One region of the Citrobacter sp. KH_055_1 genome, then DNA from elsewhere that is predicted to be linked to it. Evidence: riboswitches for the same ligand, from Rfam matches in the RefSeq annotation. Region 1 holds a riboswitch; the other holds the start of a gene.
The links. A riboswitch is a leader RNA that binds a small molecule or an ion and turns the genes downstream of it on or off. The one in region 1 is predicted to bind thiamine pyrophosphate.

Region 2: it holds a riboswitch for thiamine pyrophosphate, as region 1 does, so the genes downstream of both, thiC (phosphomethylpyrimidine synthase ThiC) here and thiM (hydroxyethylthiazole kinase) in region 1, are expected to answer to the same signal.

Annotation. Positions count from the first base shown of each region.
Region 1 is NZ_CM174473.1:1,718,592-1,725,977, forward strand. Features, by position in the region: gene AC3ITF_RS07955 (fimbrial biogenesis outer membrane usher protein) at 1-2,430, shown strand, start outside; gene AC3ITF_RS07960 (fimbrial protein) at 2,436-3,464, shown strand; gene AC3ITF_RS07965 (RcnB family protein) at 3,535-3,867, opposite strand; partial or broken gene AC3ITF_RS07970 (hypothetical protein) at 4,333-4,503, opposite strand; gene AC3ITF_RS07975 (hypothetical protein) at 4,512-4,721, opposite strand; TPP riboswitch at 5,533-5,629, shown strand; gene thiM (hydroxyethylthiazole kinase) at 5,662-6,450, shown strand; gene thiD (bifunctional hydroxymethylpyrimidine kinase/phosphomethylpyrimidine kinase) at 6,447-7,247, shown strand; gene AC3ITF_RS07990 (GntR family transcriptional regulator) at 7,300-7,386, shown strand, end outside.
Region 2 is NZ_CM174473.1:4,473,410-4,480,795, forward strand. Features, by position in the region: gene zraP (zinc resistance sensor/chaperone ZraP) at 252-686, shown strand; gene AC3ITF_RS21000 (DUF1481 domain-containing protein) at 776-1,471, opposite strand; gene hupA (nucleoid-associated protein HU-alpha) at 1,483-1,755, opposite strand; gene AC3ITF_RS21010 (YjaG family protein) at 1,942-2,532, opposite strand; gene nfi (deoxyribonuclease V) at 2,566-3,246, opposite strand; gene hemE (uroporphyrinogen decarboxylase) at 3,256-4,320, opposite strand; gene nudC (NAD(+) diphosphatase) at 4,370-5,143, opposite strand; gene rsd (sigma D regulator) at 5,240-5,728, shown strand; TPP riboswitch at 5,782-5,904, shown strand; gene thiC (phosphomethylpyrimidine synthase ThiC) at 5,985-7,386, shown strand, end outside.

The DNA of each region.
Region 1 (7,386 bases):
ATTGATGCCCATGCCACAGAAGAAACGTTTGATACAAATTTTATGATGGGTGGAATGAAGGGGGAGAAAGTTTCCGATTTCCGCCTCGATGAAAATCAACCGTTATCCGGGCAATATGACATCGATATCTATGTCAATAAACAGTGGCGTGGCAAGTATGACATCATCGTTAAGGATAACCCGGATGACACCTGTTTATCTCGCGACGCATTAACGCGTCTGGGGATAAATATACAAGCGTTGGACAAGAAGAATGAATGCCCAAGCTTGAAGCAGGCGGTGCAAGGAGGCAGTTATGCCTGGGATATCGGCACGTTTCGCCTGGATCTCAGCGTCCCGCAGGCCTATGTGGATGAACTGGAGAATGGCTATGTACCTCCAGAAAACTGGAATCGCGGCATCAATGCCTTTTATACCTCGTACTACGCCAGCCAGTATTACAGCGATTATAAGGATTCTGGTAACAGCAAAAGTACCTATGTGCGTTTTACCAGTGGGTTAAATCTGCTGGGGTGGCAGTTGCATTCTGATGCCAGCTATAACAAAACTGATGACAGCAGCGGGGAGTGGAAAAGTAATACCCTGTATCTGGAACGCGGCATCCCGCAAATTTTGGGCACTCTGCGTGCCGGGGATATGTATACCTCATCGGATATTTTTGATGCGGTGCGCTTTAGTGGCGTACGGTTGTATCGCGATATGCAGATGCTGCCAAACTCAAAGCAGAATTTTACGCCGTTGGTTCAGGGGGTTGCACAAAGCAACGCGCTGGTCACCATCGAACAGAACGGCTTTGTCGTTTACCAGAAAGAGGTTCCACCTGGCCCGTTCTCTATTGCTGATTTGCAGCTTGCAGGCGGTGGTGCTGATCTTGACGTCAGTATCAAAGAGGCTGACGGATCGGTAACAACTTATCTGGTGCCGTATGCGGCGGTGCCCAATATGCTGCAGCCAGGGGTGTCAAAATATGATTTTGCCGCCGGGCGTAGCCATATTGAAGGGGCCAGTAATCAGACCGATTTTGCGCAGATGAGCTACCAATATGGGCTGAATAATCTGTTAACGCTGTACGGCGGTACTATGCTGGCGGATAACTACAATGCGTTTACGTTGGGTACGGGCTGGAATACGCGTATTGGAGCAATTTCCGTTGATGCAACCCAGTCCCACAGCAAGCAGGATAGCGGTGATGTGTTTGACGGGCAGAGCTACCAGATTGCTTATAATAAATATTTGACGCAAACCGCCACGCGTTTTGGTCTGGCGGCGTATCGCTATTCTTCCAAAGACTATCGCACTTTTAACGATCACGTTTGGGCAAATAATCAAAACAGTTATCATCGTGATGAAAATGATGTGTACGACATCGCGGACTATTATCAGAATGATTTTGGTCGTAAGAACAGTTTTTCGGCTAACGTCAGCCAGTCTTTGCCGCAAGGTTGGGGCTCGTTTTCGCTCAGTACGCTGTGGCGCGATTACTGGGGGCGTAGCGGCAACAGTAAAGATTATCAGTTGAGTTATTCTAATAGCTGGCAACGGATTAGCTATACTTTTTCAGCCAGTCAGACTTACAACGAGGATCATCACGAAGATAAGCGTTTTAACGTCTTTATCTCCATTCCATTCGATTGGGGAGATGATATTAGCGCTCCGCGCCGGCATCTATATGTATCGAACTCGACCACCTTTGATGATGATGGTTTTGCCTCCAATAATACCGGACTTTCCGGCACCGCAGGCAGTCGCGATCAGTTTAACTATGGCGTCAACCTCAGCCATCAACGACAGGACAGCGAGACAACGGCGGGCGGTAATCTGACGTGGAATGCGCCAGTTGCGACACTGAACGGCAGCTACAGTCAGTCGTCTAAATATACACAAACTGGCGGCAGTATTTCCGGGGGGCTGGTGGCCTGGTCTGGGGGCGTGAATTTAGCCAACCGACTATCGGAAACGTTTGCCGTGATGCACGCGCCGGGTCTGGAAGGGGCGTATGTAAATGGGCAGAAATACTGTACCACCAACCGTAATGGCGTGGTCGTTTACGATGGCTTGACGCCATATCGTGAAAACCACCTGATGCTGGATGTCTCCAATACCAACAGTGAAACCGACCTACAAGGAAATCGTCGCAGCGCCGCTCCGTATCGCGGAGCGGTAGTGCTAGCAAGGTTTGATACTGACCAACGCAAACCCTGGTACATCCGGGCACTACGTCCTGATGGCTCACCGCTGACGTTTGGTTATGAAGTTGAAGACAATCACGGACACAATATTGGTGTGGTAGGTCAGGGGAGCCAGCTATTTATTCGTACCAATGAAGTGCCATCGGAGATAAAAGTGGCGGTCGATAAACAACAGGGACTTTCATGCTCAATCGCTTTCGGCAAAACGATTGATGAAAGTAAAGTTTATATTTGTCGGTGAGGTTTATGATGTATAAATTAAAATTAATTATTATACTGAGCATGTTTTTATCACTTTTTAATCTTGCTTATGCCGGATGTTCTAATAAAGGTTCGTATACAACCCATACTCAAATTTTTAATTTTGAAGAAAATGCTTCCGATATCTACAGCAGAACATTTACGATGGAACCTACGGGAATATCCTGTGATAATGATAAGGATACAATTTATTATGTATCTTCTCTTAATGATAAAGTCATAGGTTTTTATGATGGTGCAATAAAGTTTAAGGTATCAGTTACGCTTACTCCGGGACAGGAGGTACTTGGAAAAACAAAAAACACATCCAGAGTGAGCTATTTGGTAAATTTAACAAAATCAACCGCGCAGGTGAATTCATCTGTAATTGGTGGAACGATCACAGTACCTTCGGCTGTTACTGCTTCTACAGATAAAAATGCGAGTAATGTAGTATTAAGTTTTTTCATGTGTTTATTTTCTGGCGATTTTTTTAACTGCCTATCTGATCGCGTGAACAAACTGAGCGGTGCGACTTTTCAGGAAAATATTACGTTCAATTTTGTTCCAAAAAACAGTACTTGCCTTCCCATAGTGACAGCACCTTTAGTGCTACCGGATGTCCAAAGGGCTGAATTACGCTCTGTTGGAACAGTAAATAGCTTATCTGGAAGTACACAAATAGCACTTCATTGTGATAATGCTATTGGAAATAATTCAACGCGTGGTATTTCCGTTTATTTGTCCAGTGACGATCTTTTAGATGGCAGTGATTTTATCTTAAAGGATAAGATGGATAATGGTGTCGGTTTTGAGTTAAGCAGTGGTACTGCTAACAGGATTCACTTATTGCGAACAGGTAATTCTATATCGAACAGTCCTGATGTGACCATCATCAAAAAGATAAAAAAAGGTGAGCAGTTACTGCAGCAGTATACAATTCCTGTAACTGCAAAGTATTATGTTTATGATGTTGCGAAAATACGAACTGGAAAATTGAATGCAACAGCTTATGTCAGAATTAACTATGATTAAATACCGACCAATAAAATTTATTAAAGTGTAATAATATTATCCTCCCTCTTGCAAGAGGGAGGTTTGCTTTTTAACGGTGATAAAAAATCTCGCCGTCGTAGGCTTTGATGATCTTGCCATCGGCATCATTGACCAGCACATACGCGCCACCCATGTAGGTCCAGTGGGTGCCTGCCGTCGGTGCGGGTAGGTTACGCAGGTTCCACTGCTTAATGGTGTATTCTTCGGTGAGGTACAGGGGCGGAACCTTGTCACCGGGTTTGAAATGGGTAAAGTCAGCAATAAAGCCGCTCAGCTCATATTTATCGATGCCTTTAGGGGCTGCGATGGCGGCAGGCGCTGCCCAGACGGTGCTGGTTACGAGCAGCAGTGCACCCAGCAACATTTTATTCTTCATACCCATCCTCTCTACTCATTCGGGTCGTCAACAACGGTCGTGTATCATTCCGGGCTTACAGGATATCTGACAAGCACTATTTTGTGAGAACTCCAGTTATTTCGTAAAAAGTGTAAATGAAGTACGAGCAGGCGGCAACGTTGAACCGCAATTTAGCAATACCGCTGCTGCTCTGCAATTTACATCAGTTTGTTGTGATGCAGTCACAGGACGACATCGCAAGATGTCAGCATCTTTACTATCTTCAATCAATAAAGGCGACCGAAGTCGCCTTATGATTGTTTACCCCTTGGAAAGTTGGGCTTTTACGACTGTATCGGCTTCAACTTTAAGAGAGAGTACATAACCTTGTTTCTTCCATAAACCGTTATTAGGTTTCCATCCTTTAGCAAGGAGATATTCAGCACTGGTAGAAATTGGTTGATTTAGTACGTGATCGGCATCAGCAGTAAATGCGTTAGAGCCTGATTTAGCCTTCGCATTTTGCGCTTTGGTTTTGTGAATATCACAAGTCCCATCACCATCACTAACTTGTGTGCAACCAGAACGCTCTAATTGAGCGCGATAGTGTGCATTAATTGCATGGGCAGGCATAATGGCGAAAGAGCATACAAGAGCAATCAGGGCTAATTTAGTTTTCATGATAAACCTTAGTTATGATGAGAATGTTTTTTCGCGTCCAGTTTACGGCTATTCTCCGTGTAAGTCTGATAACGATCGGCGTTGGCGCGATTATCAGCATGATATTGCTCAAAGCACGCGGTACGATCAATGCCGTTAGCTTCACAATCATCAAGATATTGTTTTTCCAGATTACAACCGGAAAGTGAAAAAGCGCCTGCTACGATAGCTATCATCATTATTTTATTATACTTCATTTCCAAGCCTATAATTAATTATTATTACACTAACCCGCCATTTTTGAAATGACGATGTTATACATCACCTGATAAATACACCTGGAGCTACAAGGCATAAAGAAACGATTGCGGAAACAATCACTCCTTTTGTCATGTTAATGTTAACCTTAAGAGGTATAGACAAAAACCTTTTTATCCATATGAAACATCAATGTGTTTGATTGATATAAAGCCTAACCGCGGTTATCGGTATAAATCAATACAGATTAATCTTTAAATCATAATCTTTTTTAGTGAAGTGAAATAACTATCTGATAGGCCAAGGATTTAGATGACAACAGAGATCACAAAAAAGCATCCGGGGCTATGGCTTTAGGGTGTGTATTTTTTATTTAATGTTTACATGTAGATAAGTTATCTTTGAATAGGTGATTTACCCACCTAAATTAAATAGAAAGCTAACGATTGGCTTGTCCGAAAAGAGGAATGAGTGTCGTTATAAAGGGGGATGGCTTCAAAATGAGTTAACAAATCTTTTCAACCCATTTTTAATTATTTTAAAAATCTATTGGCTGAGTTGTTAAAATGTAATTATGGAAAAATAAAAATTTAAATATTGTCACCTTCATTTTATTAGCTAATTTCGTTATCAGACTTTTATTTATTGCAGCTATATTAATTGTCTCTTCTTCATCGGAGAGAAATTGAGCGCATGAATTGTGAAATTGATTGAAACTCCTTGCACCTGCTCTATACACCCGGTTACACTATCTTGATACATACTTTATGTATAACTTATTGTTTTACAAGTAACAATGACTCGGGGTGCCCTTCCTTGTGAAGGCTGAGAAATACCCGTACCACCTGATCTGGATAATGCCAGCGTAGGGAAGTCTGACACTGCTCGTGTCCCTTCTTTCACGCGGGCAGGAGCTGAACCATGCAGCCTGACCTGCACAGCCGCGCACTCGCGGCCCACGCCTTACAGCAATTTAGAACCCTTTCTCCGCTCACGCATTGTATGACCAATGAGGTCGTGCAGAATTTTACCGCCAATACGCTTCTGGCATTGGGCGCGTCACCTGCGATGGTGATTGAACCCGAAGAAGCCAGCCAGTTTGCGGCTGTTGCCCATGCAGTACTGATTAATGTCGGTACGCTGACCGAGAGCCGCGCCATTGCTATGCGTGCGGCGGTCGAGCAGGCGCAGCGGGCGAATACGCCCTGGACGCTCGATCCCGTTGCCGTTGGGGCACTGGAGTTTCGCCGTCGTTTTTGCCTGGATTTGCTCTCGCTCCAGCCTGCTGCCATTCGCGGTAACGCCTCTGAAATACTCGCGCTAGCGGGAATGCGCGGAGGTGGGCGCGGTGTAGATACCACCGACACAGCAGCCGCTGCGCTGCCGGCGGCACAGGCGCTGGCATGCCGGGTCGCCTCCATCGTAGTGGTAACCGGGGAGGTGGATTACGTTACCGATGGCCAGCGTACCGTGAGTATTCGCGGTGGCGATCCATTGATGACGCGTGTCGTTGGCACCGGATGTGCGCTGTCGGCGGTGGTGGCTGCCAGCTGTGCGTTGCAGGGGGATCGGCTGAGTAACGTCGCGTCTGCCTGTAGCTGGATGAAACAGGCCGGTGAATTCGCCACTGAGCACTCGACAGGGCCAGGAAGCTTTATTCCTGTATTCCTTGATGCTTTATATAACCTGAACGCGCAGGAGCTGGCATGAAACGGATTAACGCATTAACAATTGCCGGAACCGATCCCAGCGGTGGTGCAGGTATTCAGGCGGATTTAAAAACATTCTCTGCGCTCGGGGCCTATGGCTGCTCGGTCATCACGGCTCTGGTGGCGCAAAATACGCGCGGTGTGCAGTCGGTTTATCGGATCGAACCTGATTTTGTTGCCGCGCAACTGGACTCCGTGTTCAGCGATGTACGCATAGATACCACCAAAATCGGTATGCTGGCAGAAACGGATATTGTGGAAGCGGTCGCCGAGCGTTTACGCCGCTTTCAGGTACGAAATGTGGTGCTTGATACAGTGATGTTGGCGAAAAGCGGCGATCCGCTGCTGTCCTCCTCTGCGGTAGAAACACTGCGTACTCGCCTGCTGCCGCAGGTGTCGATCATTACCCCGAATCTGCCGGAGGCCGCCGCATTGCTCGAAACAAGCCATGCCCAAACGGAGCAGGAAATGCTGGCGCAGGGGCGTGCTCTGCGGGCATTGGGCTGCGAGGCGGTGCTGATGAAGGGCGGTCATCTGGATGACGCGCAAAGCCCTGACTGGCTGTTTACTCGCGAGGGCGAGCAGCGCTTTACCGCGCCAAGAGTGAAGACCAAAAACACCCATGGCACCGGTTGTACGCTGTCGGCAGCGCTGGCTGCGCTACGCCCGCGTCATGCAAACTGGGCCGATACGGTGCAGGAGGCCAAAATATGGCTCTCGGCGGCACTGGCCCAGGCAGATTCCCTGGAAGTGGGCGAGGGGATAGGTCCGGTACACCATTTCCACGCGTGGTGGTAACAGGGATAAATGCGTATACTGGCTGAAGATTCAGCGGTCAGGAAAAAGATAAATGGAACAAGCGCATACCCAGCTTATCGCGCAACTGAATGAACGCATTTCGGCGGCGGATAACACGCCGCTGTATCTTAAATTCGCC
Region 2 (7,386 bases), 2.0 Mb from region 1:
TTTCCCGCCGTTCCTTTCTTCATTTCAGGTATACAGCAGAAATCATGCCATCTTTTCACCCTGATAACCCTGTTCTCAGGCACAAACCCTCACAACGGGTGGGTAAAAATGACCCACCGGGCTGTTCTGGCGAGTCATTTTTACTCGCTTACGCCCGGGCGGCAGCCGCGCGATCCCCGCAGCATAAGGACGTCCAGGTTGGCACGGAAGATGCAAAAGAGAAAGTAAGCTAACCAACAGGAGAACGAACGATGAAACGGAATAATAAACTGGCGCTAATGGTCCTCTCGCTGATGGCTCTGGGTTCCACCCCGGCACTGGCGCAACATCACTGGGGCAATGGTGAGGGAATGTGGCAACAGGGTGGTACGCCAATGACCACCGAGCAGCAGGCCGCAGCCCAGAAAATCGCTGATGATTACTACACGCAGACCCGCGCATTGCGCCAGCAGTTGACGTCTAAACGTTATGAGTACAACGCGTTGCTCACCGCCAGCCCGCTGGACAGCGCAAAAATTAATGCCGTCGCAAAAGAGATAGAATCTCTGAATCAGGCGCTTGATGAGCAACGGGTGAAACGGGATGTCGCCATGGCGGAGGCGGGCGTGCCTCGTGGTGCCGGCATGGGTTGCGGTGGCGGCAGTTACCATCGTGGCGGGGGTCATATGGGTATGGGCCACTGGTAAAGAACTTAATGCCTGATGGCGCTACGCTAATCAGGCCTACAGATGGATACCGTAAGCCGGATAAGACGCTTTTGCGTCGCCATCCGGCGTTAAAATGTTTTATCTTTTGGCTGCCAACGACAGAAATCAGAATTCGCGACCAGCAACAGCTGAGATCCCTCAGGCGCTTCCAGCCATGCCACGCTCACGTCGACCGACGAGCGGCTCTGGCGGCGCTCGATATGGTTTATCGCCCATGAATCTAAATCAGGTTTGATCGTCTCGCCTTCACACGTAGTGACCGTGCGTTCGGCGGCATGCCAACGCCCCTGCCGTAATACCACACGCCCCTGGCGCAGCGCATCGCTGGTCTGACGGGTTTGATCGGCACGGTAGCGGTAGAGCGCAATTTGATCGCTGGAAAGCTGCTGCTTTTGTCCATCGACTTCACGCTGCATAAAACTCAGTTCACCCCGATCGTCGAAACGGATGCGAACATGCTCCGGCGGTTGGCTGTATACGTTGAGTTCTATCAGAGAGAGGGTGTCACCCTGCCAGCGGTACTCACTGGTGGTTGTGTCGCCGCTTCGCCACGGACTAAAAACGGAGAGCAGATGCACATCATTGTTGGAATCTTTACGCCAAACGCGTACCGCTCCGTGATCGCCAACATAACCGCTGGCCGTGAACGGAGGAAGCTCAGAGTGGCGACTGCAGGCAGACAGCAACAGAACACCTGAAAGCCAAAGCGTATGACGCCAGATGGACAAAAGGGGCGAAACCGCCCCCTCGTTAAAACTGTTCACTGCCACGCGAATTACTTAACCGCGTCTTTCAGTGCTTTACCAGAAACAAATGCCGGTACGTTAGCTGCGGCGATTTTGATTTCTTGACCGGTCTGCGGGTTGCGGCCAGTACGCTCAGCGCGGTGGTTCACTTTGAAGGTACCGAAACCAACCAGTTGTACAGCATCGCCTTCTTTCAGAGACTCAGTAATAGCAGCCAGAGTGGATTCCAGAGCAGCTTTAGCCTGTGTTTTGGACAGTTCTGCTTTGTCTGCAATTACATCAATCAGTTGAGTCTTGTTCATAAGTTATCCTTACAATGTGTTTATCGCTTGCTAAGCATCGAGTGCGACGGAAATGCCAGAAAAGCACTCTCCTGCATACACGCACCGATAGCCACTTTTCTTCGCCCCCCAAATGTAGACCAGACGGGGGGCGGATGGGAAGCCTTCAGGCACGACAAATCAGGCGTTAAATCACGTTTTGTGGTGTCATTGCTGAAAAATTATACCAATATTGCTCTCGCCAGCCTCGCGCAGGTCTGCACGCAGCCCTTTTATCAGCTCAAGATCGCGTTCTTCGCAATCGGCTAAAAGTCGGAATATTTCCCACTGAATATCCCATTCTTGCTCAACGGCAGGGTTCTCTTTCAGCTCTTCATCGGTCATTTCGCGACCCGCTTGCGTCATTTCCAGCATCGCGACGCTGGTAATCGAAGCCTTACTGACTTCAATCGCGTGTTCCAGCGTTTCACCGCTCAGACGAGAATGCATGACTTCGCTCAGGGCAACACAAGCGTCAATAGCCGGATAAACGCCGTACAGATCGTAGTCATCTGCGGACGGAATAGCCTCTTCAAACTTCTCCAGCTGGCTGTCAAAATTGATTTTCGCATCCTTGACGGTCAGCACTTCCCAGACTAAATCCAGGATTCGGCGGTAAATCTGCCCATCACCAAACTCCGTTTGCTTGCAGAACATGGCGTAGTTTGGGTACATGCGCTCACACAGACAGGCCATAAAGGTGACGTGCTGCCAGCTTTCCAGCTTCTCCAGACGCAGATGAATCGGGTTTTGTAACATGATGAGTTCTCGAATACGGAAATTAGTCGCAGTTTACCCGATATGGGGCGTTTTTGCTGCAAGCCGCGTAAAAGCCGGGCGTTCCGATGCCACCGCATCCGCCCAACGTGTCGGTTCCGGCAGGCGATAGCCGTTCATACAACGCTGCACCCACGCCAGCGCGCTATCCATGCCCACGCGATGTCCGGTAGAGATAAACAGTGGATTACAGCGTGCTTTGCTGCGCCAGACCCACGCCAGCTGCTCGCCTTTATCCAACAGTGGCGCTAGCGCCCCGGGTTCAGCAGATAAGGGTTCAAACTTGCCGCACAGCCGTTTTTTCGCCACGCCAATCGTCGGGATATCCACCAGCAGACCAAAATGGCTGGCAACGCCAAGACGACGCGGGTGGGAAATACCGTGACCATCAACGAACACTAAGTCAGGCTTCTGCGATAATTGTTCCCAGGCAGCCAGCAGCGCAGGATATTCGCGAAAAGAGAGAAAACCGGGGATATACGGCATGGTGGTGGCGATACGCGCCACCTTATATTCAACCAGCTCAAGAGAAGGATACTTCAGTAGCACGATGGCGGCTCGCGTCACCTCTCCGCCCTGCTCAAACCCGACATCTGCCCCAGCGATCAGATCCGGCGGATCGCTTTTAAAGCGATCTTCACGGATCACCGCAGAGGCCAGTTCAAGCTGTTGGGCGCGTAGCGACGCGAGATCCATCGTGACTCCTTAGCGGTGGTACTGCTCAGACAAGCGATGTACCGCCTCCACAAACACCCCGGCATGTTCCGGCGGCACATCCTGGTGGATACCGTGGCCCAGGTTAAAGACGTGGCCTTCCCCTTGACCGAAGCCCGCCAGTATCGTGGCGACTTCTTCTTCGATACGCGGTGCCGGTGCGTAGAGCATGGACGGGTCCATATTGCCCTGTAACGCCACTTTATGACCGACACGACGACGCGCATCGGCAATATCTGTCGTCCAGTCGAGACCCAGCGCATCACATCCAGTTTCCGCCATCGCTTCCAGCCACTGTCCGCCGCCTTTGGTGAACAAGGTGACCGGCACGCGGCGGCCGTCGTTTTCACGCAGCAGACCATCGACAATTTTGTGCATGTAATAGAGAGAGAACTGCTGATAGTCGCGACCGGTCAGCACGCCGCCCCAGGTGTCGAAAATCATCACCGATTGCGCGCCGGCTTTGATCTGCGCATTCAGGTATAGCGTGACGCTTTTCGCCAGCTTATCGAGCAGCAGATGCAGCGACGTTGGATCGGCGTACATCATCTTTTTAATCACGGTGAAGGCTTTGCTGCTGCCGCCTTCCACCATGTAAGTCGCCAGCGTCCACGGACTGCCAGAGAAGCCGATCAGCGGCACGTCGCCCTTCAGCTCGCGGCGAATAGTACGTACCGCGTTCATCACGTAGCCCAGTTCCCCTTCCGGGTCCGGGATCGGCAGCTTATCCACATCGGCCTTACAGGTGATGGGAGAGGTAAAGCGTGGGCCTTCGCCAGCTTCAAAGTACAGCCCAAGTCCCATCGCATCCGGGATGGTCAAAATGTCCGAAAAGAGGATCGCCGCATCAAGTTTATACCTGCGCAGCGGTTGTAGCGTCACTTCGCAGGCCAGCTCGGCGTTTTTGCACAGCGCCATGAAATCGCCCGCTTGCGCACGAGTGGCTTTGTACTCCGGCAAATAGCGGCCCGCCTGGCGCATCATCCATACCGGAGTAACATCAACGGGCTGGCGCAGCAGCGCACGCAGGTAACGATCGTTCTTCAGTTCGGTCATTTTTATCTTCCTTTTAGCGTCAGGCCGTCAGTGTATCATTACTCGTTCTTTACTCGTACTCAACCCGACACATCGCCACAGTATCTTCGATCAGTCGACGTGCGACGGTACCCGGCGGGGGAAGTAGCGGTAAGTCATCGTAGCGATACCAGTTCGCTTCCAGCAGTTCTTTCGGGTCGATGACGATCTCCCCGCTATCATATTCCGCCATAAACGCGGTCATCAAAGACTGCGGAAACGGCCAGGGCTGGGAGGTAACGTAGCGCAGGTTTTTCACCTTAATGCCGCTTTCTTCCATCACTTCTCGCGCTACCGCTTGTTCTAACGTCTCCCCCACTTCAACAAAACCGGCCAGCACGGTATGCACGCCGTTGCGGTGGCGAACATGCTGAGCCAGCAGCAGGGAGTCTTCACGACGGATGGCGACAATAATGCAGGGGGCAATTTGCGGATAATAACGTTCACGGCAGTGGCTACACAGCATTGCCCATTCGGTTTTGCTTGGGTGCATCGGATGGCCACAATAACCGCAGAATTTATGCGAACGGAAAAACTCAGCCAACTGTACGCCGCGTCCGACCAGTTGAAACAGTCCCACATCCTGATCGAGGATCTGGCGCACTGAGCCCATATCGTGGCGACGCTGCTGCTGCACCAGCCAGACGGTTTCACCTTCCCACTCGCCTATCGGCAACCCGCGCTGACCCAGCAGATCAAAACCAGCCGCGTCACCATGTGGCAGCTCTCCGTGAGGCAACCACAATTTTTGTTCATGACTGACGATCCACCAGCCGCTGTCTAATTTTTCAATAATACGATCCATATCTCTTGCGCAACCTTTGCTTCACAGGCATGTTGTTTACATTATTTTTACATTTATCGGTGAGCCGTTTTTCAACACCACCTTGCGGAGTCAATCATGCTAAACCAGCTGGAAAGCCTGACGGAACACGTCGGAGGAAGTAATAAACTGGTTGATCGCTGGCTACATGTACGTAAGCACCTGCTCGTGGCTTACTACAATCTGGTTGGCATTAAGCCTGGCAAAGAATCGTACATGCGGCTCAATGAAAAAGCGCTGGATGATTTTTGTCAGAGCCTGGTCGACTACCTCTCCACCGGACACTTCAGTATTTATGAACGTATTCTGCATAAATTGGAAGGGAACGGGCAGCTTTTAAAAGCCACAAAAATTTGGCCTCTTCTGGAAGCCAATACACAACAGATTATGGACGACTATGATTCCAGTCTGGAAAACGCCATTGACCACGATAATTTCCTTGAATTTCAACAGGCATTGTCGGATATCGGCGAGGCGCTGGAGGCCCGGTTTATGCTGGAAGATAAGTTGATTATGCTGGTGCTTGATGCGGTACACGACAGCGCAATGATCAAACGCCCTGCTTGAGATTTGCGCGAGTAACAGGTAGTTTACAACCATTCCTCCTCGCCAGAGGGGGAATTATCTTGTCGGAGTGCTTATTTTCCACATCAGCATGAGTGGAAAAGGCTGAGACCGTTAATTCGGGATCCGCGGAACCTGATCAGGCTAATACCTGCGAAGGGAACAAGAGTAAATCTACAGTTGTATCGCCCATGGGCGATCTTCCCTCTTGCTTCATCCGTCGTCTGACAAGCCATATCCTTACTTTTTGGAATGAGCTATGTCTGCCACTACTAAACCATCCCGCCGCGAACAGCGCGCCCAGGCCCAACACTTTATCGACACCCTGGAAGGGACCGCCTTTCCTAACTCAAAACGCATCTATATTGCTGGTTCACAGCCAGATATCCGTATTCCTATGCGTGAAATCCAGCTCAGCCCGACGCTCATTGGCGGCAGTAAAGATACCCCGCAGTACGAAGAGAACGAAGCCGTGCCGGTATATGACACCTCTGGCCCGTATGGCGATCCTGATGTGGCGATTAACGTCCAGCAGGGTCTGGCAAAACTGCGCCAGCCGTGGATATCCGCACGTAATGACAGCGAAGAGCTGGACGACCGTAGCTCCGCCTACACCAAAGAGCGCCTGGCCGATGATGGCCTGGACGAGCTGCGTTTCAACGGCTTGCTGACGCCTAAGCGCGCCAAAACCGGCCGCTGCGTGACCCAGTTGCACTACGCGCGCCAGGGCATCGTCACTCCGGAGATGGAGTTTATCGCTATCCGCGAAAATATGGGCCGCGAGCGCATTCGCAGTGAAGTGCTGCGCCACCAGCATCCAGGCATGAGCTTTGGCGCCAGCCTGCCGGAAAATATCACGGCGGAATTCGTGCGTGATGAAGTCGCTGCCGGGCGCGCCATCATCCCCGCCAACATCAACCACCCGGAATCAGAGCCGATGATCATCGGACGTAATTTCCTGGTGAAGGTCAATGCCAACATCGGTAACTCAGCGGTCACTTCCTCCATCGAAGAAGAAGTGGAAAAGCTGGTGTGGTCCACGCGCTGGGGGGCGGATACGGTGATGGACCTGTCCACCGGTCGCTATATTCACGAAACCCGCGAATGGATCCTGCGAAACAGCCCGGTGCCGATCGGCACCGTACCGATCTACCAGGCACTGGAGAAGGTCAACGGGATCGCCGAAGATCTCACCTGGGAAGCGTTCCGCGATACGCTGCTGGAGCAGGCCGAACAGGGTGTCGACTATTTCACTATCCACGCGGGTGTGCTGCTGCGCTATGTGCCGATGACCGCTAAACGCCTGACCGGAATTGTCTCGCGCGGCGGTTCCATCATGGCGAAATGGTGCCTCTCCCATCACAAAGAAAACTTCCTGTTCGAGCACTTCCGCGAAATCTGTGAAATCTGTGCCGCCTATGACGTTTCCCTGTCATTGGGCGACGGCCTGCGTCCGGGTTCCATTCAAGATGCCAACGACGAAGCGCAGTTCTCTGAGCTGCATACGCTGGGCGAGCTGACCAAAATTGCCTGGGAATATGACGTGCAGGTGATGATTGAAGGCCCTGGCCACGTACCGATGCAGATGATTAAGCGCAACATGACCGAAGAGCTGGAACACTGCCATGAAGCGCCGTTCTACACTTTAGGGCCATTAACGA